One region of the Nocardiopsis sediminis genome, then DNA from elsewhere that is predicted to be linked to it. Evidence: riboswitches for the same ligand, from Rfam matches in the RefSeq annotation. Region 1 holds a riboswitch; each other region holds the start of a gene.
What was found. Region 1 has a riboswitch for cobalamin ahead of ACFOVU_RS00610 (ABC transporter substrate-binding protein). Riboswitches for the same ligand answer to the same signal wherever they lie in the genome.
Positions count from the first base shown of each region.

Region 2: it holds a riboswitch for cobalamin, as region 1 does, so the genes downstream of both, ACFOVU_RS25345 (putative cobaltochelatase) here and ACFOVU_RS00610 (ABC transporter substrate-binding protein) in region 1, are expected to answer to the same signal.
Region 3: it holds a riboswitch for cobalamin, as region 1 does, so the genes downstream of both, metE (5-methyltetrahydropteroyltriglutamate--homocysteine S-methyltransferase) here and ACFOVU_RS00610 (ABC transporter substrate-binding protein) in region 1, are expected to answer to the same signal.
Region 4: it holds a riboswitch for cobalamin, as region 1 does, so the genes downstream of both, ACFOVU_RS15625 (energy-coupling factor ABC transporter permease) here and ACFOVU_RS00610 (ABC transporter substrate-binding protein) in region 1, are expected to answer to the same signal.

Region 1 is NZ_JBHSBH010000002.1:12,929-17,735, reverse strand. It holds gene ACFOVU_RS00625 (glycoside hydrolase family 43 protein) at 1-129, shown strand, start outside; gene ACFOVU_RS00620 (ABC transporter ATP-binding protein) at 117-926, opposite strand; gene ACFOVU_RS00615 (FecCD family ABC transporter permease) at 949-1,992, opposite strand; gene ACFOVU_RS00610 (ABC transporter substrate-binding protein) at 2,001-3,041, opposite strand; cobalamin riboswitch at 3,109-3,291, opposite strand; gene ACFOVU_RS00605 (hypothetical protein) at 3,411-3,896, shown strand; gene ACFOVU_RS00600 (alpha/beta fold hydrolase) at 4,029-4,807, shown strand, end outside.
Region 2 is NZ_JBHSBH010000015.1:634,824-639,630, forward strand. It holds gene cobO (cob(I)yrinic acid a,c-diamide adenosyltransferase) at 1-429, opposite strand, end outside; gene ACFOVU_RS25345 (putative cobaltochelatase) at 478-2,586, opposite strand; cobalamin riboswitch at 2,643-2,771, opposite strand; gene ACFOVU_RS25350 (hypothetical protein) at 2,985-3,323, shown strand; gene ACFOVU_RS25355 (LLM class F420-dependent oxidoreductase) at 3,428-4,447, shown strand; gene ACFOVU_RS25360 (RNA-guided endonuclease InsQ/TnpB family protein) at 4,553-4,807, opposite strand, start outside.
Region 3 is NZ_JBHSBH010000010.1:34,624-39,430, forward strand. It holds gene ACFOVU_RS15180 (methyltransferase domain-containing protein) at 1-256, shown strand, start outside; gene metE (5-methyltetrahydropteroyltriglutamate--homocysteine S-methyltransferase) at 358-2,673, opposite strand; cobalamin riboswitch at 2,790-3,025, opposite strand; gene ACFOVU_RS15190 (S9 family peptidase) at 3,237-4,807, opposite strand, start outside.
Region 4 is NZ_JBHSBH010000010.1:140,659-145,465, forward strand. It holds gene ACFOVU_RS15615 (Na+/H+ antiporter) at 1-1,219, opposite strand, end outside; gene ACFOVU_RS15620 (PepSY domain-containing protein) at 1,457-2,257, shown strand; cobalamin riboswitch at 2,679-2,890, shown strand; gene ACFOVU_RS15625 (energy-coupling factor ABC transporter permease) at 2,920-3,645, shown strand; gene ACFOVU_RS15630 (energy-coupling factor ABC transporter substrate-binding protein) at 3,642-3,980, shown strand; gene cbiQ (cobalt ECF transporter T component CbiQ) at 3,991-4,743, shown strand; gene ACFOVU_RS15640 (energy-coupling factor ABC transporter ATP-binding protein) at 4,740-4,807, shown strand, end outside.

The sequences.
Region 1 (4,807 bases):
ACCGACCTCGCCTCGGGGCAGTGGACCATGTCCCCGGCCTTCGACCTGCCGGCCAGCCCGCGCCACGGGACCGTCCTGCCGGTCACCGCGGCCGAGCTCGCCCGCCTCACCGGCGCCTACGGTCCCTGACCGGGATCCGGCACCGCCCCTCGGCCCCGGGGAGCACCGGGCAGGAAGCGCACCGAGGGGCGGCCTCCGGGCCCCTCCGGAGTCACCACGGCGCGCACGTTGTAGACGTCGGCGATCAGCTCCTCGGTGAGCACCTGAGACGGCGTGCCCGCCGCCACCACCCGGCCCTCGTTCAGGACCACCACCTGGTCGCAGAACATCGCGGCCAGGTTGAGGTCGTGCAGGGCGATCACGCCGGTCACCGGGGTGCGGACGACCAGCGCCAGCAGTTCCAGCTGGTGGTGGATGTCGAGGTGGTTGGTCGGCTCGTCCAGCAGCAGCTCGCGCGGCTCCTGCGCCAGCGCGCGGGCGATCTGCACCCGCTGCCGCTCGCCGCCCGACAGCGTGTGCCAGGACCGGTCGGCCCGGTCGGCCAGCCCGGTGTGGGCCAGGGCGGAGCGCACCGCCGCGTCGTCGGCCGCCGACGGCGCCGACCACGCCCGCCGGTGGGGGATGCGGCCCAGTCGCACCACGTCGCGCACGCTCAGGTCCACCTCGGTCGCGGCGTGCTGCTCCACCACCGCGATCCGCCGCGCCGCCGCCCTGCGGCCCACCTCGGCCATCGGGGCGCCGTCGAGCGTGACGACCCCCGACGACGTCGGCCGCACCCCCGCGAGCAGCCGCAGCAGCGTCGACTTGCCCGACCCGTTGGGCCCCAGCAGGCCCACCGTGGAGCCGGGCGCCGGCTCCAGGCTGATGCCGTCGACGATCAGCCGCCCGTCCGCCCGCCACGACACCGCCTCGGCGCGCAGGCTCACCGCCGCCTCCCGTTCCCGCCGGTCACCGCCACCGCCGGCTCCGGTAGAGGATGAACACGAACGCCGGGACCCCGATGAGCGAGGTGACCACGCCCACCGGCAGCTCCTGCGGGTCCAGGACGGTGCGGGCGGCGGTGTCGACCCACACCAGGAAGACCGCCCCGGCCAGCGCCGTGGCCGGCAGCAGCAGGCGGTGGCCGGGGCCGGCGACCGCGCGGGCCGCGTGCGGCAGCACCAGCCCCACGAACCCGATCGCGCCGGCCGCGCTCACAAGGGTCGCGGTCAGCAGCGCGGTCGCGGTGAGCAGCAGCAGCCGCGTCCGGGCGACCGGAACCCCCAGGGACGCCGCGGCGTCGTGGCCGAAGGCGAACGCGTCGAGCGCCGACGCGTTGGCCGCGCACACCAGCAGCACCGCCGCCAGCACGCCGGCGCACAGCCCCACATCGGTCCAGCCGGCGCCGCTCAGCGAGCCCAGCAGCCAGAACAGCACGCCCCGGGTCTGCTCGGCGTCGGCGGAGGACAGCACGATGACCGACGTGAGCGCGGAGAACAGCTGCATGGCCGCCACCCCCGACAGCACGACGCGGTCGGTCGTCCCGCCGGCGGCGAAGCCGAGCACCAGGACGAGCGCGAAGGAGGCCGCCGCCCCGGCGAACGCGCCCGCCGACAGCGACACCGCCCCGCCGCCCACCCCCAGCACGGCCACCAGCACCGCGCCGGTGGAGGCGCCCGAGGAGATGCCGAGCACGAACGGGTCGGCGAGCGGGTTGCGCAGCAGCGACTGCATGATCGCGCCGCACACCCCCAGGCCGGCGCCGCACACCGCGGCCAGCACCGTGCGGGGCAGCCGCAGCTCCCACACGATGCCCTCGCGGATCGGCGTCAGCCCCGACGCGCCCCAGCCGGCGCGCGCGGCGACGACCGCCCAGACGTCGCCGACGGCGATGCCCGCGGGGCCGATCGTGATGGCGGTGGCGACCGAGGCGGCGAGCAGCACGAGGCCGCCGCACGCCAGGACGGCCGCGCGCCCCGCACCGGGGGGTGCGAGGGCTCGGGGGCGGGACATGCGCCCGCTCAGCCGGCGAGCCCGAAGCCGCGCAGCGCCTCGGCCACCTGCTCGACGCCCTCGACCGTGCGGATCGAGGGGTTCATGGCGGCGCCGCTCAGCAGCACGTAGCGCTCGTTCTCGACGGCGTCCAGGTGCCGGGTGACGGGGTGGGACTCCAGGAACTCGATCTTGGCGGCGGCGGACTCGGCGGTCTGGCTCTCGCGGGTGAGGTCGCCGATGACCAGCACGTCGGGGTCGCGGTCGGCCACGGTCTCCCAGTTGATCTGCGGCCACTCGTCGCGGGTGTCGTCGAAGACGTTGCGGGCGCCCACGGCCTCGGTGATGATGCCCGGGGCCCCGCAGCAGCCCGCCATGTAGGGGGACTCGGCGTTGGCGAACCAGTAGAGCAGGGTGACCCCGGAGGCATCGACATCGGCGGTCGCCGCCGCCATCCGGCCCTCGAGGCCGGCCACCAGCTCCTCGCCGCGCTCCTCGACGCCGAACACGTGCGCGAGGTCGCGGACCTCGGTGTAGACGGCGTCCATGGCCAGCGGCTCCTCGCGGGCGCCGTCCTCGCCGCTGTCGGTCTTGCCGCACTCGGTGGGGGAGAGGTAGACGGGGACGCCGAGCCGTTCGAAGTCCTCGCGGGGGGCGACGCCGCCCTCGCCCAGGGTGCCCTGGAAGGACGCGGCGACGAAGTCGGGCTCCTCGGCCAGGACGCGCTCGAAGGACGGGGCGTTGTCGGCCAGGCGGGGGACCTCGGCGTTGGCCGCCTCGAGGTCCTCGGCGACGGGGTCGGTCCAGGTGGCGGTGCCGGCCATGCGGTCGGCCAGGCCGAGGGAGAGCAGGATCTCGGTCGCCCCCTGGTTGAGGGAGACGGCGCGCTGCGGAGGGGCCTCGACGGTGACGTCGCGGCCGCAGTCGTCGACGGTGCGGGGGTAGCCGGCGGCTTCCTGCGGGGCGCCATCGGTGCCGGTGCCGGTGCCGGGGCCGCAGGCCGTGAGGGGCGCGAGGAGCAGGGCGGCGGTGAGGGCGCAGGCGGGTGGGGTACGGCGGGGGGCCGTCATGGGGGTCCTTCGGCGTCGAGGGCTCGGTCGCGGAGCCCGGCGAACGGTGTCGCCTCCGCACGCCGCAAGGCGCCCGGAGGTGCCAGCAGGTCTTCGGACTCGGGATCACCCGGGTGAGGCGCCTTCCCGGACATGTGTCCAGTGGCCGCTGCCCCGCCCGTCCCCCTTACCGCTGCGCGTCAGCTCCGGATTCCCACCGGATTCCCTGACCCGAGAAAGCACGGGTTCGACTGGCGGCCGCAACCTATCACACGGGTGTCCGCCCCCTCCGCCGTGCACTACTTGACAAACGCCGACAAGTACTTGACTATTCATGTCAAGCAGACCGGAATGCGTCGACGATCGGACACGAGAGGGCGGACCGACCACATGGACACCGACGCCGGCCCCCCGGCACACGGCGAGCTCGCCGGCCAGCTCCGGGCCATCGCCGCCGCCCGCCTCCTCGACCCGCTGGAGATCCTGCTCGAAGGCGACGCCTCCGTGGAGCGGGTGCGCAAGCGGGTCGCCGCGTATGCCGACGCGTGGGCGGCGACACTGCTCGGCCCCGACGACCGTGCCGCCGTCTTCGCCGCGGTGCGGCTCATCGCCGCGCTCTACCCCGGCGACACCGCCTTCGATCCGCCCGCGCAGTGGTGGGCCACGCCCTTGGGGCGGACCGTTGCGCGCCGCGTCGGCCACCCCGGAGCCGTCCGGGTCTCCTACGCGGTCGCCGGGGCGATGCTCGGCATCACCCGGCAGGGCGTCCACGACCTGGTCCGGCGGGGAAAGCTCGCGCCCCACCCCGACGGCGGCGTCCGCACCGGATCCGTGCGCGACCGGCTCAACGGGCGCCCCGTCGGAATGGACCCCTGACGGCCCCCAGGCGGGGCCGCACACCGCCCCGGCCGGCGCGCCCCGCGCCGTCCGGCCGACCACTCCCCACACGACTTCCGCCGGCCCGCAGTCGTCCGGCTCCCCACCCCAGGCACCAGAGGATCAGATCCCATGACCGAGACCCGCCACCCCCTCCCGTCCGAGCGCGACCGGGTGATCGACTCCGCCGGCGTGCCCATCGCCATCCGCGACTTCGGCGGTGAGGGACCGCCCGTCCTGCTCCTGCACGGTCTCGGCGGGACCCTGGAGGACTGGGCGCCCGTCGCTCCGCTGCTCACCCCCCACCGGCGGGCCGTCGCTGTCGACCTGCGCAACAGCGGGCACTCCGGGGACGGGCCCTGGGAATGGGACGCCGTCCTGGGCGACATCGAGGCCGTCGCCGCGGCCATCGGCGAGCCGGAGCCGGCGGTGGTGGGCGCGTCGATCGGCGGCATGATCGCCGTCCTGTGGGGCGAACGCCACCCCCGCTGCCCCGGTGCCGTCAACCTCGACGGCCACCCCGTCCTCGGCGTGGCGCAGCGCCACCCCGGGCTGGACCCGGACCGCGCAGCCGAACAGCGCGAAGGGCTGGCCGCGGCGTTCTCGGCCATGGAGGCGCAGCGGGCCGACCCCCTCGGTCCCGACGCCGCCGAGGCGCTCGCCGAGGCGGCGCGCGCCGCCGCCCGCCGGATCGGCGCATCGGAGGCGTCGTTCGCCGCGAGCGTGTACCGCAACCTCACAGCGGCCGACGGCGCCGGCCACCGCTTCCAGCGGCCCCTGCCGGAGCCCCTGGCCCGGATCCGCCGCGCCATGGAGGAACTCGACATCTTCGCCGCCTATGAGCGCACCCGCGCCCGCACCCTGGCCGTGCTCGCGACCGAGGACACCCCCGGCCAGGGGCCGTTCGCCGA
Region 2 (4,807 bases), on a different contig from region 1:
GTCCACCCACCCCCACTTCATCGGGTAGGTGAACTCGTCGAGGACGTAGAGCCGGTAGGTCTCGGCGGCCAGCTCCCGCTTGATCTGCGCCCACCCTTCGGCGGCGTCGGCGGCGTGGTCGGGCTCGGTCCCGGGGCGCCGGATCCACGACCAGCCCTCGCCCATCTTGTTCCAGGTGACCCGGCCGCCCTCCCCGGAGTCGCCCAGGACGCGCAGCGCGCGCTCCTCGCCGATGCGCCACTTGGCGGACTTCACGAACTGGAACACCCCGATGTCCCAGCCCTGCGCCCAGCAGCGGGTGGCGAGGCCGAACGCCGCGGTGGACTTCCCCTTTCCGGGGCCGGTGTGCACCATCAGCAGCGGCCGGTTGCGGCGCTGGCGGGTGGTGAGCCCGTCGTCGGGCACGTGGGTCGGTACGCCCTTCGGCATGTCTCGTCGTTCTCCTTGCTGCGGTTGATCCGTTGCCGTCGCGAGGTGTCAGGCGGCGCCGCGCGCGTGCCGGACCAGGCCGCTCAGCGTGTCGGCGCGCAGCTCCTCCAGCGGCACGGGGACGGCGTCCATGGCGGCGGCGAGCCGGTGCGCCATGCCCAGGCGCACGGGCCCCGACTCGCAGTCGACGACGACGCTGCGGACCCCCTCGGCGCGGATCAGCGCGCCCGCCCGCTGGGCGTCGCCGAACCCGCCGTGGGTGGCGCGGCCGTCGGTGACGACCACGAGCAGGGGGCGCCGCCGCGGGTCGCGCAGGCGCTCGATGCGCAGCACGTCGGCGCAGCGGAGCAGGCCGGCCGCCAGCGGGGTGCGGCCGCCTGTGCGCAGGTCGCGCAGGCGGCGGGCGCCCGCCTCGACCGACGAGGTCGGCGGCAGGTCGAGTTCGGCGCCGCGCCCGCGGAAGGTCACCAGGCCGACCTTGTCCCGGCGCTGGTAGGCGTCGAGCAGCAGGCTCAGGACGGCCCCCTTGACGGCGCGCATGCGCTGCCGGGCGGCCATGGAGCCGCTGGCGTCGACGCAGAAGAGCACGAGGTTGCCCTCGCGCCCCTCGCGCACGGCCTCCCGCAGGTCGGAGCGGTGCACGATGAGGCCGCGGCCGTCGCGCCCGCGTGCGCGCTGGTGCGGGGCCGCGGCGTTCACGGTGGCGGCGAGGTGCAGCGCGCCCATGCGTTCGGCGGGGACGCGGGCGCCGGTGGTGCGCCCCAGGGGCGTCTCGGCGCGCGAGCGGCGGCCGGGGGCACCGGCGCCGGTTCCGGGGACGCTGAAGAGCCGGGGCCGGTAGGCGGGCGCGGCTTCGGCGGGGGTGCCGTCGCCCCCGGAGGGGTCGCCGGAACCGGCGCCGGACGGCGGTCCGCCGTCCCGGGGGTTTCCGGTGCCTTCGGTGCCCGGAGGCCGCGGCCCGGCGGCGCCGGGCGCCGCGGAACCGTCCGGCTGCGGCCGGGGGCCGGGGCCGTCGGCGGGTCCGGCGCCGTCCGCGGCTCCCGGGTCGGACTCCCCCGCTCCGGCGGGGCTTTCGGGGCCGTCGCCCGGAGCGCCGTCCGGCCCGGCGGGGCCGCCATCGGGGGGTTCGGGGTCGTCGTCGCCGGCGTCGTCGAGCGCCTGCCGGAGGCGGTCCTCGTCGAGGCCCGGGGCGTCGAAGGGGTCGCGCCGGCGGCGGTGGGGCAGGGCCAGGCGGGCGGCGTCGCGGACGTCGTCGCCGGTGACCTCGGTGCGGCCGCGCCACGCGGCCAGGGCCATGGCGGCGCGGGCGGTGACGATGTCGGCGCGCAGGCCGTCGACCTCGAAGGCCGCGCAGACCGCGGTGACCTGGCGCAGAGCGGCGTCGGACAGGGCCACGCCGGGCAGGCGCGTGCGCGCGGCGCGGATGCGGGCGGCCAGCTCGGCCTCCTCGCCCGCGTGGCGGGCGGCGAAGCCGGCGGGATCGGCCTCGTAGGCGAGCCTGCGGCGCACGACCTCGGCCCGCTCGGCGGGGTCGCGGGTCGCGGCGACCTCCACGGTCAGGCCGAACCGGTCGAGCAGCTGAGGGCGCAGCTCGCCCTCCTCGGGGTTCATCGTGCCCACGAGCAGGAACCGGGCCGCGTGGCGCACCGACACGCCCTCGCGCTCGACGTGCGACGTCCCCATCGCGGCGGCGTCGAGCAGCAGGTCGACCAGGTGGTCGTGGAGGAGGTTGACCTCGTCGACGTAGAGGACGCCGCGGTGCGCCGCCGCGAGCAGCCCCGGCTCGAACGCCTTGACGCCCTCGGTGAGCGCGCGTTCGAGGTCGAGGGAGCCGGCGAGGCGGTCCTCGCTGGCGCCGACGGGCAGTTCGACCAGCCGCGCCGCACGCTGTTCGGCGGCGGCGCCGGTGTCGTGGGGGCCGTCGGGGCAGCCGGTGTCGGGGGCGGCGGGGTCGCAGGAGAACCGGCAGCCGGGGACGACGCCGATCCCGGGCAGGAGCGCGGCCAGGGCGCGCACCACGGTCGACTTGGCGGTCCCCTTCTCGCCGCGGACCAGCACCCCGCCGACAGCGGGCGACACCGCGTTGAGCAGCAGGGCGAGCTTGAGGTCGTCCATTCCGACGACCGCTGTGAAGGGGTAGCGAGCGGAAGCGCCCACGCTGTTCGGTCCTTCCTCGGGAGTCCACGCCCATAGGGGTCGGTCATGGCGCCGGGCAGTCTCCTGGCTCCCAGATCGCCGCTCCCCCGCCGCCTTCCCGCCGGGACTTCCGGCAGTGGCGATGGTCGCGGGTTCGCTCCCTGGTCACAGTGGCGGGACCGCCCCGGATTCACACCGGGTTCCTGCCGACGGCGGGGCATCACGTCGCCCGCCGGTCGGCGCCGCCCACCACGATCTCACACGCCCTCGCGGCGCCTCCGGCCGCCGGGTGCCTCCGGCCGGCCCGCGAAACCGGCCCGGAATCGGCCGAACCGCCCGGACCGGATTGGCGTCCCATGATGTATCCCGCCGCCGTGAACGCACCCGGCGCGGGCCGTGATGGAGAGGAAGGAGCAGGCGTGGGCGTGATCGAAATGGGCTTCACCGTCGTGGCGGCCGGAGTCGTGGTGCTGCTGATCGTCAGGATCGCCGGCCGGGCCCTCAACCGCTCGGGCGGGCGCACGCCGCCCCGGCGACGGGCACGCGGCAGCGGCTATGCGGGCGGCGACTACAGCGGTGGCTGGAGCTCCGGAGGCGACGGCGGCAAAGAGGCGCACCACGGCGGATCGAGCAGCGGCGGTGACGGCGGCGGCTGGTTCAGCTGGGGCGGGGGCGACAGCGGCGGAGGCGGCTGGGGCGGCGGAGACAGTGGAGGCGGCGGAGGGGGCGGGGACGGCGGCGGAGGCGGAGGCGGCTGAGCCCCCCGCCAACGGACGCGGCGGACCGCCGGCACCCCTTTCCTCGAACTGAAACACGTTCTAGTATGCGCCCCAGGGGCGCGACGACGAATGAGGGAGCGCCGGTGGCCGACGATCTGGAACTGGGTCTCGCCGTGGGCTACTGGGGGGCCGCAGCCGACGACGCGACGGAGACCGTCCGGGCGGCCGAAGCACTCGGCTACACGTCGGTGTGGACCGCCGAAGCCTACGGATCCGACGCCTTCACCCCCCTGGCGTGGTACGGCGCCCGGACCCGCGACATCGGGCTCGGCACCGCGATCGCCCAGATGTCGGCGCGCACCCCGGTGGCCACCGCCATGCACGCCCTCACCCTGGACCACCTCTCCGGCGGCCGGCTGCGGCTGGGCATCGGGGTGTCGGGGCCCCAAGTGGTGGAGGGCTGGTACGGCCGCCCCTTCCCCCGCCCGTTGCAACGGACCCGCGAGTACATCGACATCATGCGGCAGGTCTGGCGGCGCGAGGCGCCCGTGACCGGCGACGGCCCGCACCACCCGCTGCCCTACCCCGGCGGCGCCGGCCTGGGCAAGCCGCTCAAGTCGATCACCCACCCGCTGCGCCCGCGCATCCCGGTGTACCTGGGCGCCGAGGGCCCCAAGAACGTGGCCCTGGCGGCGGAGATCGCCGACGGCTGGGTCCCGATGTTCTACCACCCGCGGCTCAGCCCCCCGCTGTACGCCGACGCGCTCGCCGCCGCCCCCGCCGGCTTCGACATCGCCTGCACGGTCACGGTGGTCGAGCACGCCGACACCAGCGAGGCGCTGCGGCTGGCGAAGGCGCCCTACGCCTTCTACATCGGGGGCATGGGCGCCCGCGAACGCAACTTCCACCTCGACCTGTTCGTCCGGCTCGGCTTCGCCGAGGAGGCGCACAAGGTGCAGGACCTGTTCCTGGCGGGGCGCCGGGCCGAGGCCGTCGACGCCGTGCCCGACGAGCTCGCCGACGGCCTGGCCCTGGTGGGGCCGCTGCCGCGGATCGCCGAACGCCTCCAGGCCTGGCGCGAGAGCCCGGTGACGACCCTGCTGCTCGCGGGGGTGCGCGACGAGCCGCGGCTGCGGGCGCTGCGCGATCTCGTGAAGGGCTGACGCAGGGGCCGGTCTGCGGGGATGCTGTCAGCTTCTCGGGGCTGGAGCCCTGAGCTTGCAGGTAGGGCCTCACTGGCTGTGGGGTTGCCTCCCGCGTCTTGGCCATCAGACCTGTGGTCCGGTGACCGGGGCGCGTGACTCACGCCCCGCTTTCCACACGGTCTCGCCGCGGGCGGCGATGTTGCGGGAAGCGTTCCGGTCCGCATGCGCAACGACGCCGCAGCCCCGGCAGATGAAAAGACCCCGGTCCACACGGTTCCTCCTGTCCGTGTGGCCGCACTCGCAGCAAATCTGCGACGTGTACCGGGGGTCGACGTGGACGAGGGGCACGCCAGCGCGGCGTGCCTTGTAGACGATGAA
Region 3 (4,807 bases), on a different contig from region 1:
CCGGCTGGTCCACGCGAAGGCGGACTCCCTCCCATCGCCGCGCGTGGCCCGGAGGTACCGCAACCTCCTGCTCGATGCCGGGTTCACCGACCCGGTCGTCGAGGTGCGCACCAGTGTGTTCACCGATGACACCGCGCTCGCCCTGCTGCACCGGATCACCGACGAGGAGAGCTGGCTCGCCGAGCAGGCCGAGCGCGCCCGCACGAACCGGATCTTCGTGGCGGTGCCGATGTTCCTCGTCGCCGCGCAGGGATAGCCGGTCGCGCTGGCCGGTCGACGTGGTCATACCGGGCCGGGCGCTGTGCGGGCGCCGCGGCGGGCGGGTGGCCGCCCGCCGCGGGGAAAGCGGTCAGCTCGTCACGGCCGGGCCCGCAGGTGGCCGGTGGCCTCGACCAGGTTGGCGAGGGTGGCCCGCACCTCGGGGTAGCCGCGGGTCTTGAGCCCGCAGTCGGGGTTGACCCACAGCCGGCCGGGCGGGAACGCGCCGACGGCGGTGCGGAGGTGGCCCACGATCTCTTCGACGGAGGGGACGCGCGGGGAGTGGATGTCCCAGACGCCGGGCCCGGCCTCGTTGGCGTATCCGGCGCGGGCCAGATCGGCGACGATCGCCATGGCCGACCTCGCGGCCTCCAGGCTGATCACGTCGGCGTCCATGTCGATGATGGCCGCCAGGACGTCGCCGAACTCGGCGTAACACATGTGCGTGTGGATCTGGGTGTCGTCCCGCACACCCGCGGTGGACAGCTGGAACGCGGCGACGGCCCAGTCCAGGTAGGCCGCGCGGTCGGCGGTACGCAGCGGCAGGGTCTCGCGCAGGGCGGGTTCGTCGACCTGGATGATCGAGATCCCCGCGCGCTCCAGGTCGAGAACCTCGTCGCGCAGGGCGACGGCGACCTGGCGGGCGGTGTCGCCTTCGGGCTGGTCGTCGCGCACGAACGACCAGGCGAGCATGGTGACCGGGCCGGTCAGCATGCCTTTGACCGGCCGCTCGGTCAGGCTCTGGGCGTAGGCGGCCCACTCGACGGTCATCGGCGCCGGGCGCGAGACATCGCCGACGATGAGCGGCGGCCTCACGTAGCGGGTCCCATACGACTGGACCCAGCCGTGCCGGGTGGCCAGGAACCCGGTGAGCTGCTCACCGAAGTACTGGACCATGTCGTTGCGTTCGGGCTCGCCGTGGACCAGCACGTCCAGGCCGATTCGCTCCTGCTCGGCAATGACGGCGCGGATCTCGGCCCGCATGGCGTCGCGGTAGGCGGCGTGGTCGAGCGTGCCGGCGCGCAGGGCCGCGCGGGCCGTGCGCAGCTCCTGCGTCTGCGGGAACGAGCCGATCGTGGTCGTCGGCAGCTCGGGCAGGCGCAGTCGGCCCTGCTGGGCTTGGCGGCGCGTGGCATAGGGGCTGATGCGGTGCAGGTCGGCGTCGGTGACCGCGGCGACCCGGTCGCGCACGGCCGGGACCCGCACGATCGGCGACGCCGCGCGGGAGGCCAGGCGGCTTTGGTTGGTGTGCAGGATGTCGCTGATCGCGGTGCGGCCTTCGGTCAGGCCGCGTCGCAGTGTGACGATTTCGTCGAGCTTCTGCCTGGCGAACGACAGCCAGCCGGCGATCTCGGGGTCGAGGCCGGTTTCCAGGGTCACGTCCAGCGGCACGTGCAGCAGCGAGCAGGATGCCGAGACGTCCACGGAACCGGCCAGCCCGAGCAGTGTGCCCAGGGTGCTCAAGGCGGCGCTCAGGTCCGCGGCCCAGATGTTGCGCCCGTTGACGACCCCGGCGATCAGGCGTTTGCCCGGCATGCCGCCGGCGGCGGCGAGGCCGCCGAGGTTGGCCGCGGCGGCGTTGGTGAAGTCCAGGGCCAGGCCCTCGACGGCCGACGTGGCCAGCACCGGCAGCGCGTCGCCGAGCCTGTCGAAGTAGGAGGCGACCACGATCTTGGGGCGCGCGGTCGCGGCCGCCAGGGTGGCGTAGGTGTCGGCGACCTTGGCCAGCACCTCGGCCGGCTGGTCGGTGACGAGCGCGGGTTCGTCGAGCTGGACCCACTGCGCGCCCGCTTCGTGCAGGCGCCGCAGCAGGTCGGCGTACAGCGGGATCACCTGGTCGAGCAGGTCCAGGGGCCGGAACCCCTCGGTACCGGTCGGGTCCTTGGCCAGCAGCAGGAAGGTGACCGGGCCGAGGAGCACCGGACGGGTCTGCACGCCCTGCTCCAAGGCCTCCGCGAATTCACCGAGGGGCTTGCCCGGGTCGAGGGTGAAGCGGGTGCCGGGCCCGATCTCGGGGACGAGGTAGTGGTAGTTCGTGTCGAACCACTTCGTCATCTCCAGCGGGTGGGCGTCTGCGGTACCGCGCGCCATCGCGAAATAGCGGTCGAGCCTGCCGGCGGTGCTCGTTGTGTCCGGGACGGCGGCGAGGTGCCGCTCGGGGATGGCGCCGAGCATCCAGGCGGTGTCCAGGACGTGGTCGTAGAACGAGAAGTCGTTGCTCGGGATCTCGTCGATGCCGGCGTCGCGCAGCTGCGTCAGGTTGTGCAGCCGCAGCTCACGGGCGGTTCCGAGCAGGGTGTGGGCGTCGATGCGGCCTGCCCAGTAGGACTCGGTCGCCTTCTTCAGTTGCCGGTGGGCGCCCTGGCGCGGGTAGCCGTGCACGGTGGCGCGGCTGGTCGCAGTGGTCTGGGTCACGGGGCTCTCCTTCGCGAGTCCGCGTGGACCTGCGGGAGCGCGTGACGAAGCGCGACCGGCACGCGATCGCGATCCGGCGACGACCCACCCGCGAGGTCTCGGCCTGCACCCCACGGTCGTGGGGCGCACAGCGGGCAGGTCTTCGGACTCGTGGGCGTTCCGGCGCACGCCGGGTTCCTACTGGCCATCGCTTCCCGAGCCGGCTGGGCTCAGTGCTGGTCTCCGCGGAGACTGACGGCGGTCGTTCCCACTCACCGCTGCGGGGCAGTCCCGGATTCGCACCGGGTTCCCTCTTACCTCGGCCACCGCCGTGATTCCGTGCGGCGGCCGAACCAGCTGCCCTGCCACTGTAGCGGTTGGCAGCCGGGCTTCAGGGCCTCGATCCGCCCGTGTGAGCGGATCGCGACGAAAAATGAGTTGCAGTCGAAGAAGTGTGACGCGGCTGCTTCCACCATGAAGATGCACGCCGACCTCGGCGCCGGGCCCAGGCCGGTGCGCTGACCGGCGGCCACCGGCCTGGGCCCGGGATGGCAGGCGCGGATGAAGAGACCGCCCGCCGTCGATCAGGACGTGGCCGACGACCGTCGTCCGCCCAGGTGCCGGGCCAGGAAGCGCTCGATGGTGCGGTACAGCTCGATGTTGCTGTCGGGGTTGATGAACCAGTGGCCCTCGGCCTCATTCAGCAGGTACTCGACCTCGGCGCCGCGGGAGCGAAGCGCATCGGCGATGCGGTCGGAGTGGCGGCGGGCGACGCGGACATCGTTGGCTCCGTGGATCAGCAGCACCGGTGCGGTGATGTCGTCGACCCGGCTGATGGGTGAGCGGGCGAGCATGTCGGCCTCCTGGCGGGGGTCGTCGGGGTCGCCGATGTAGCGCAGGTAGCTGTTCTCGATGGCGTTGCGGGCGACCGGAACGACCGACCGGATGAGGTCGGCGAGGTCGGACATGCCGGTGTAGCTGATGGCGGCGGCGAACCGGTCCGGGGTGAACGCGGCCCCGACGAGTGCGGCGTAGCCGCCATAGGAGCAGCCGTAGATCGCGACCCGGTCCGGGTCGGTGTGGCCCTGCGCGACCGCCCAGTCCAAGGCGTCGATCAGATCGTCGTGCATGCGCCCGGCGAACTGGCCGATCGCGGCCTGGGTGTGGGCCTTGCCGTAGCCGGTGGAGCCGCGGAAGTCGACCTGGAGCACCGCGTAGCCGCGGTTGGCCAGGAGTTGGACCTCCGGGTCGTAGCCCCAGCTGTCGCGGTACCACGGTCCGCCGTGCACCAGCAGCACGGTCGGCAGGCCGCGCGGCTCGGCCCCGGCCGGTAGGGTGAGGTGGCAGGGCAGGGCAAGTCCGTCGCGGGCGGTGACGGTGATCGGGGTGACCGGGGACAGCCGGGCTGGGTCGAGGTGCGGGAACGGCCGGAACAGGCGGCGCGCCTGCCCTGTGGCGTGGTCGTAGAACCAGGTGACACCGGGATCGCGGTCGTGGGTGAAGTCCACCACCCACCGTTGCGCCGTGGCGTCGCAGGAGACGTGGGCCAGGTCGCCGTCGGACAGCTCGGCCAGCCGCGGCAGCACCGTGGCGAAGTGCGGGTCGAGCGCGTGGATCTCCTGACGGGCACCGAGGTAGCGGGCACCGAGGAGGTCCCCGGTGCCCGGGTGCAGGATCAGCGAGGACGGGAAGCGCGGGTCGGCCTCGGGGCGGGGGGTGTCCAGGTCGAAGAAGGGGTGGCCGTCCCCCCCGATCTGCTCGCCGGTGTCCAGATCGACCCGGACCAGGCGAGTGCGGTCCGAGCCGCGCGACGACCCGATCCACAGCCCGTTCCCGTCCGGGGTGGGCACGGCCGGGAGGACCGCGAAGGGGATATCGGTGCCGGGGAACCGCGCGATCGGGCGCCGCCCACCCGGAGTCCACTCCGACAGCACATGGTCGCCCCCCTTCTCCATGGTGAAGACCAGCAACCGGTCGCGGTTGCGTATCCAGGAGTGGACGTCGCCGGGGTTCTCCGCGATCACGGTCAGGCGGCCGGTCGCCAGGTCGAGCTCGAACAGGTCGATCAGATCGGGGCGGCGCATGTTGAGCTGCACGAAAGCCGTCCCGGGCCGGTCGGGTGGGAGGTGCGCACCGATCAGGCGCACGCCCTCGA
Region 4 (4,807 bases), on a different contig from region 1:
GCAGCCGCGCCCAGCGCGTCGTCGGGGCCAGGGCGAGCCCCTGGACCACCAGGGTCAGGGCCACGACGCACGCCGTCACGAACACGATGAGGTCGCGGTCGGGGAACGGCGCCCCGGAGTCGAGCGTCGCCGGCACGGCGAGCGCGGCGGCCAGGGAGACCGCGCCGCGGAACCCGGCCACCGTGCTGACCGCCCGGGCGCGGTTGCTGATCCGCCGCAGCCGCTGCTGGGGCCGGCGGTCGACCAGTCGGATCGTGTAGGCGGCGACGATGAGGAAGGCGAAGCGCACGGCGACGATCACCACCCAGACGACCACGACGCCGGCCAGCGCCGCCCACAGGTCGGTGCTGACCAGGGCGCGCAGCGTCGTCTGCGCCTCGATCCCCACCAGGACGAACAGCGCCGCGTTGATCAGGAAGGTCGCCAGCGTCCAGAACGCGATGGTCTGCTGACGGGTGGCGGCCACCCCGATGCGCGGCCCGACCCGGCTCATCACCAGCCCGCAGACCACCACGGCCAGCACACCGGAGGCCTCGGCGAGTTCGGCGAGCAGGAAGGCGCAGAACGGGATCAGCAGGATCAGCACGTTGCCGAGGAGGGGATCGGTGACGCGGCGCCGCGCCAGGACGCCGAGCCAGGCGATCAGCGCACCGGCGGCGATGCCCCAGGCGTAGGCGAGGGCGACCCGCCCGCCGATGCCGCCGGCGCTGAAGGGCTCCGATCCGACCGTGACGCCCACGGCGATGCCGTAAAGTACCAGCGCAGTACCGTCGTTGACCAGGCTCTCGGCTCTGAGCGCGGTGACGGTGCGGCGCGGCAGGCACCCGGAGAGGGCGGCGACCGCGGTGGCGTCGGTGGGGGCGACCGCCGCGCCCAGAACCCACGCCGGCCCCCACGGCAGGCCGAGGGCGTGCGCGGTGACCGCCACGGCGGCGGCGGTGACGACCACCAGCAGCGTGCTGTTGAGGACGATGCCGCGCAGCGTCGCGCGGATCTCCCGCAGCGACGTGGTCAGCGCCTCCCAGTAGAGCAGGGCGGGCAGGAACACCAGCAGCATCAGCTCGGGCGGCAGGTGGATCCGGCGCAGAGCGGGCACGAACCCGAGCGCGATCCCGGCCAACAGCAGGAGCACCGGCGCCGCGACCCCGGTGCGCCGCGACAGCCCGCCGCACACGAGGATGACCGCGCCCAGCATCACCACCAGCTCCAGAGCCGCCACAGGTCCTCCCCCCGCGATCATCATCCGCCCGGCGGGCAACGGGGCCGGGCCGCGACACTCTCACCCGGGGCGGTGCGAAGCGGGGGAGCCGCCCGAGGCAGGGGCCGGGACGCCCCTCGAGATCAGGATGAAGAGCGGCCCAATCTCAGAATGAAGAGGGGCTCAGACCACTTTCATCCCCTCCTCATCGCGGTGCCGGATGCTGGAACCCCGAACCACCGCTGACAAGGAGTTGCCATGCGCGCCAGGACGACGATCCTCCTCTCCTCCGCCGCCGGGCTGCTGGCCGCCGGAGCCGGGGCCTACGTACTGGCCGGTGATCCCGAACAGCCGGCGGACCCGATCCGGGTCAGCGCGGTCACCGCGGGCGGCGCGTCGAACGGAGCGCCTGCCGATGCGGGCGCGTCGAATGGGGCGCCTGCGGATGCGGGCGCGTCGAACGGCGCACCTGCCCATGCCGGTGCGTCGACGCAGCCGGCCGCCGGGACCGAGCAGCTCACGGGCGTGCTCAGCGCCGGGGACGACCCCGACGACTGGCGGGTGGCGGACGTCGACGTCGACTTCGGCCCCGAGGAGTGGCTGCTGACGAACCCGGAGGCCGGCGACCTCGACGGCGACGGCACCACCGACCCGGTCTTGGACGAACTGCGCGCACTTGAGGGCCGGGAGGTCACCCTGGACGTGCGCTATGACGATGACGACCACGATGATGACGACCGCGACGACGATGGCGATCGCGACGATGACGACGACAATCGCGACGCCGACGCCTTCACGATCAACGGGACCACCTTCCGTGCCCCCGAGGGCCCCGCCCCGTGGCAGAACACGGGTGACAGCCCCGAAGCCGACCGCGACACGGTCGCCACCGCCGCCGAGCAGGCGATCGGCGACGGCGCCCAGGCCACCGAGGTGGAGCGCACCGACGAGGACGGCTGGGAAGGCTGGGAGGCCGAGGTCCGCGCCGCCGACGGCCGGGAACACGACGTCCTCCTCGACGCCGCCGGCGAGGTCATCGACACCCGCACCGACGACTGAACCCGCGACGTCCGCCAAGAGGCCCCGCGAAGTACCCGATCACCGGCAAGGTGATCGGGCCCGGCGGCCGCCCCGAGGACACGGTTTCGGGCGCGCCGGGCTTTTCCAGCCGACGAACGGAACCCACGCGACCTCGGGCGCGGACTCCGGAGTGAACGGCATGGACGGGCCGGTGAGCGGGGCGCCTTCCGCCGGGGCCGACGATGCCCCGATCCCGGCGAGCGGTAAGGGCCCGGTGAATGCACAGGTTCGGGGCCGGTCGCCTTCTCCGATGAGGGCTGAACCCCGTCACGACCGGGCCGGCCGACCGCCGTATCCGGGCGACGGAGGGCTCGCCGGCCGGCCGACGGTGTCGGTACCCCCTCGCCTGCGCCGCACCCCCGGTGCGGAGACGGGCTATTGCGCGGGACCATATGCCGCCGTACTGTCGTGGGGCCGTGGTGTTCGGGAAGTCCGGTGGGAAACCGGCGCGGCCCTCGCCACTGTGAACGGGTAGTCCGATGCCCCGTCCCACCGCCTCCGGCGGTGCGGGCGGCGACGGTCACTGGAGGCGCCTGCGAGGGCGTCGCCGGGAAGGCCGGCGGAGGGCGCTGACCCGCAAGCCAGGAGACCGGCCACGGCGTGACGACCGTCCACGAGGTGCTGGAGATGGGTCTCCTGATATGCATATCGCCGAAGGCTTTCTGCCGTGGCAGCACGCAGCCGCCTGGACCGCTGCGTCCGCCCCTTTCGTCGTCCACGGCGTACGGTCCCTGACCGCCGCCGTCCGCGCCGACCCCGACGCCAAACTGCTCATCGGCGCCTCCGGCGCCTTCTGCTTCGTCCTGTCCGCCCTGAAGATCCCCTCGGTGACGGGCAGCTGCTCGCACCCCACCGGCGCCGGCCTGGGGGCGATCCTCTTCCGGCCGCCCGTCATGGCGGCCCTCGGCACGATCACCCTGCTGTTCCAAGCGCTGCTCCTGGCACACGGCGGGCTGACCACGCTCGGCGCCAACGTGTTCTCCATGGCGGTGGTGGGCCCGTGGGTGGGCTACGGGGCCTACCGGCTGGTCCGCGCGGCCACCCGCTCCCTCCCCGAGACGACGGCGCTGGGGGCCGCGGTGTTCACCGGCGCGGCCCTGGCGAGCCTGAGCACCTACACGGTCACCAGCCTCCAGCTCGCCCTGGCCTTCCCCGATCCGGCGGGCGGCCTCGTCGGGTCGTTCGTGAAGTTCGGCGCGATCTTCTCCGTCACTCAGGTGCCGCTCGCGGTCATCGAAGGCCTGGTGACCGTGGTGATCATGCGGCTGCTGACCACCGCGAGCCGCGGCGAGCTGCTGCGCCTGGGCGTGCTGCGCGCGGCCGGCGGCCCCGCGGCCCCGGCGGCGGCCGACGGAAAGGCGGTGTGACCGTGCCCAAGACCTCGACGACCTGGCTCCTGGTGGCGGCGGTCGCCGCCATCGCCGTGCTGCCCCTGCTGATCGGTGCGGGCGACCACCTCGCCGAGCCCTTCACCGGGGCCGACGGGCAGGCCGAAGACGCCGTCACCGAGCTGCGCCCCGGCTACGAACCCTGGTTCGCCCCGCTCTACGAGGCCCCCTCCGGCGAGGTCGAATCCGGCCTGTTCGCCCTCCAGGCGGCCATCGGCGCGGGGGTGATCGGCTACTACTTCGGCGCCGCCCGGACCCGTAGCCGGCTGCGCGCGGAGCGGTCGCCCGATCCGGGCACACGCGACTCCGGCTGACCGGCGCGGCATGCTCGCGATCGACGCGGCCGCCTACCGCAGCCCGTGGCGGCGGGTCCACCCCGCCGCCAAGGGGGCCTTCTTCGGCGGCCTGCTCCTATGCGCGCTGACGCTGCCGGCCTGGCCGGGCGCCCCACTGACGGCGGCGGTCGCGCTGGCGGCGGCCCTCGGCCCGGCGCAGGTGCCGCCGCGGGCCTTCGCCCGGGCGGCGTGGGCACCGTTGGCGTTCATCCTCACCGGCGCGGCGACCCTGCTGGTGGGGGTCGGGGGCGGCGACGGGCTTCTCGCGTGGACGCCCGACGGAACCGCCTGGGCCGCGGAGATCAGTGCCCGCGCCGCGGCGGCACTCGTGTGCCAGCTCGGCTTCGCCTTCACCACCCCGCTGGCCGAGCTGCTGCCGCGGCTTACCGCCATCGGCCTGCCGACCGCGCTGGTGGAGGTCGTGGCGTTGGTCTACCGCATGCTGTTCGTCGCCCTGGACACCGCCCGGCGCATCGGCGCCGGGCAGGCCGCGCGCCTGGGCTACAGCGGGCGGCGTGCGCGGCTGCGGTCCCTGGGGTCGCTGGGCGCCGCGCTGTTCATCCGTTCCTACGATCGCGCGCGGCGCATGCAGCACGGGCTGGAATGCCGGGGCTACACCGGCGAGCTGCGCGTGCTGTTGGACCCGCTGCCGCTGCGCCCGGCCGCCGTTGCCGCGTGCGCCGCGCCCCCGCTGCTGGTCGCCGCGGCGACCCTCGCCTACACCTATGGAGTCCGCCCGTGACCGACGGAGCCCCGGCCGTCCCCGCCGCTCCCGCCGTGCTCTCCGGGCACGGCCTCACCTTCGG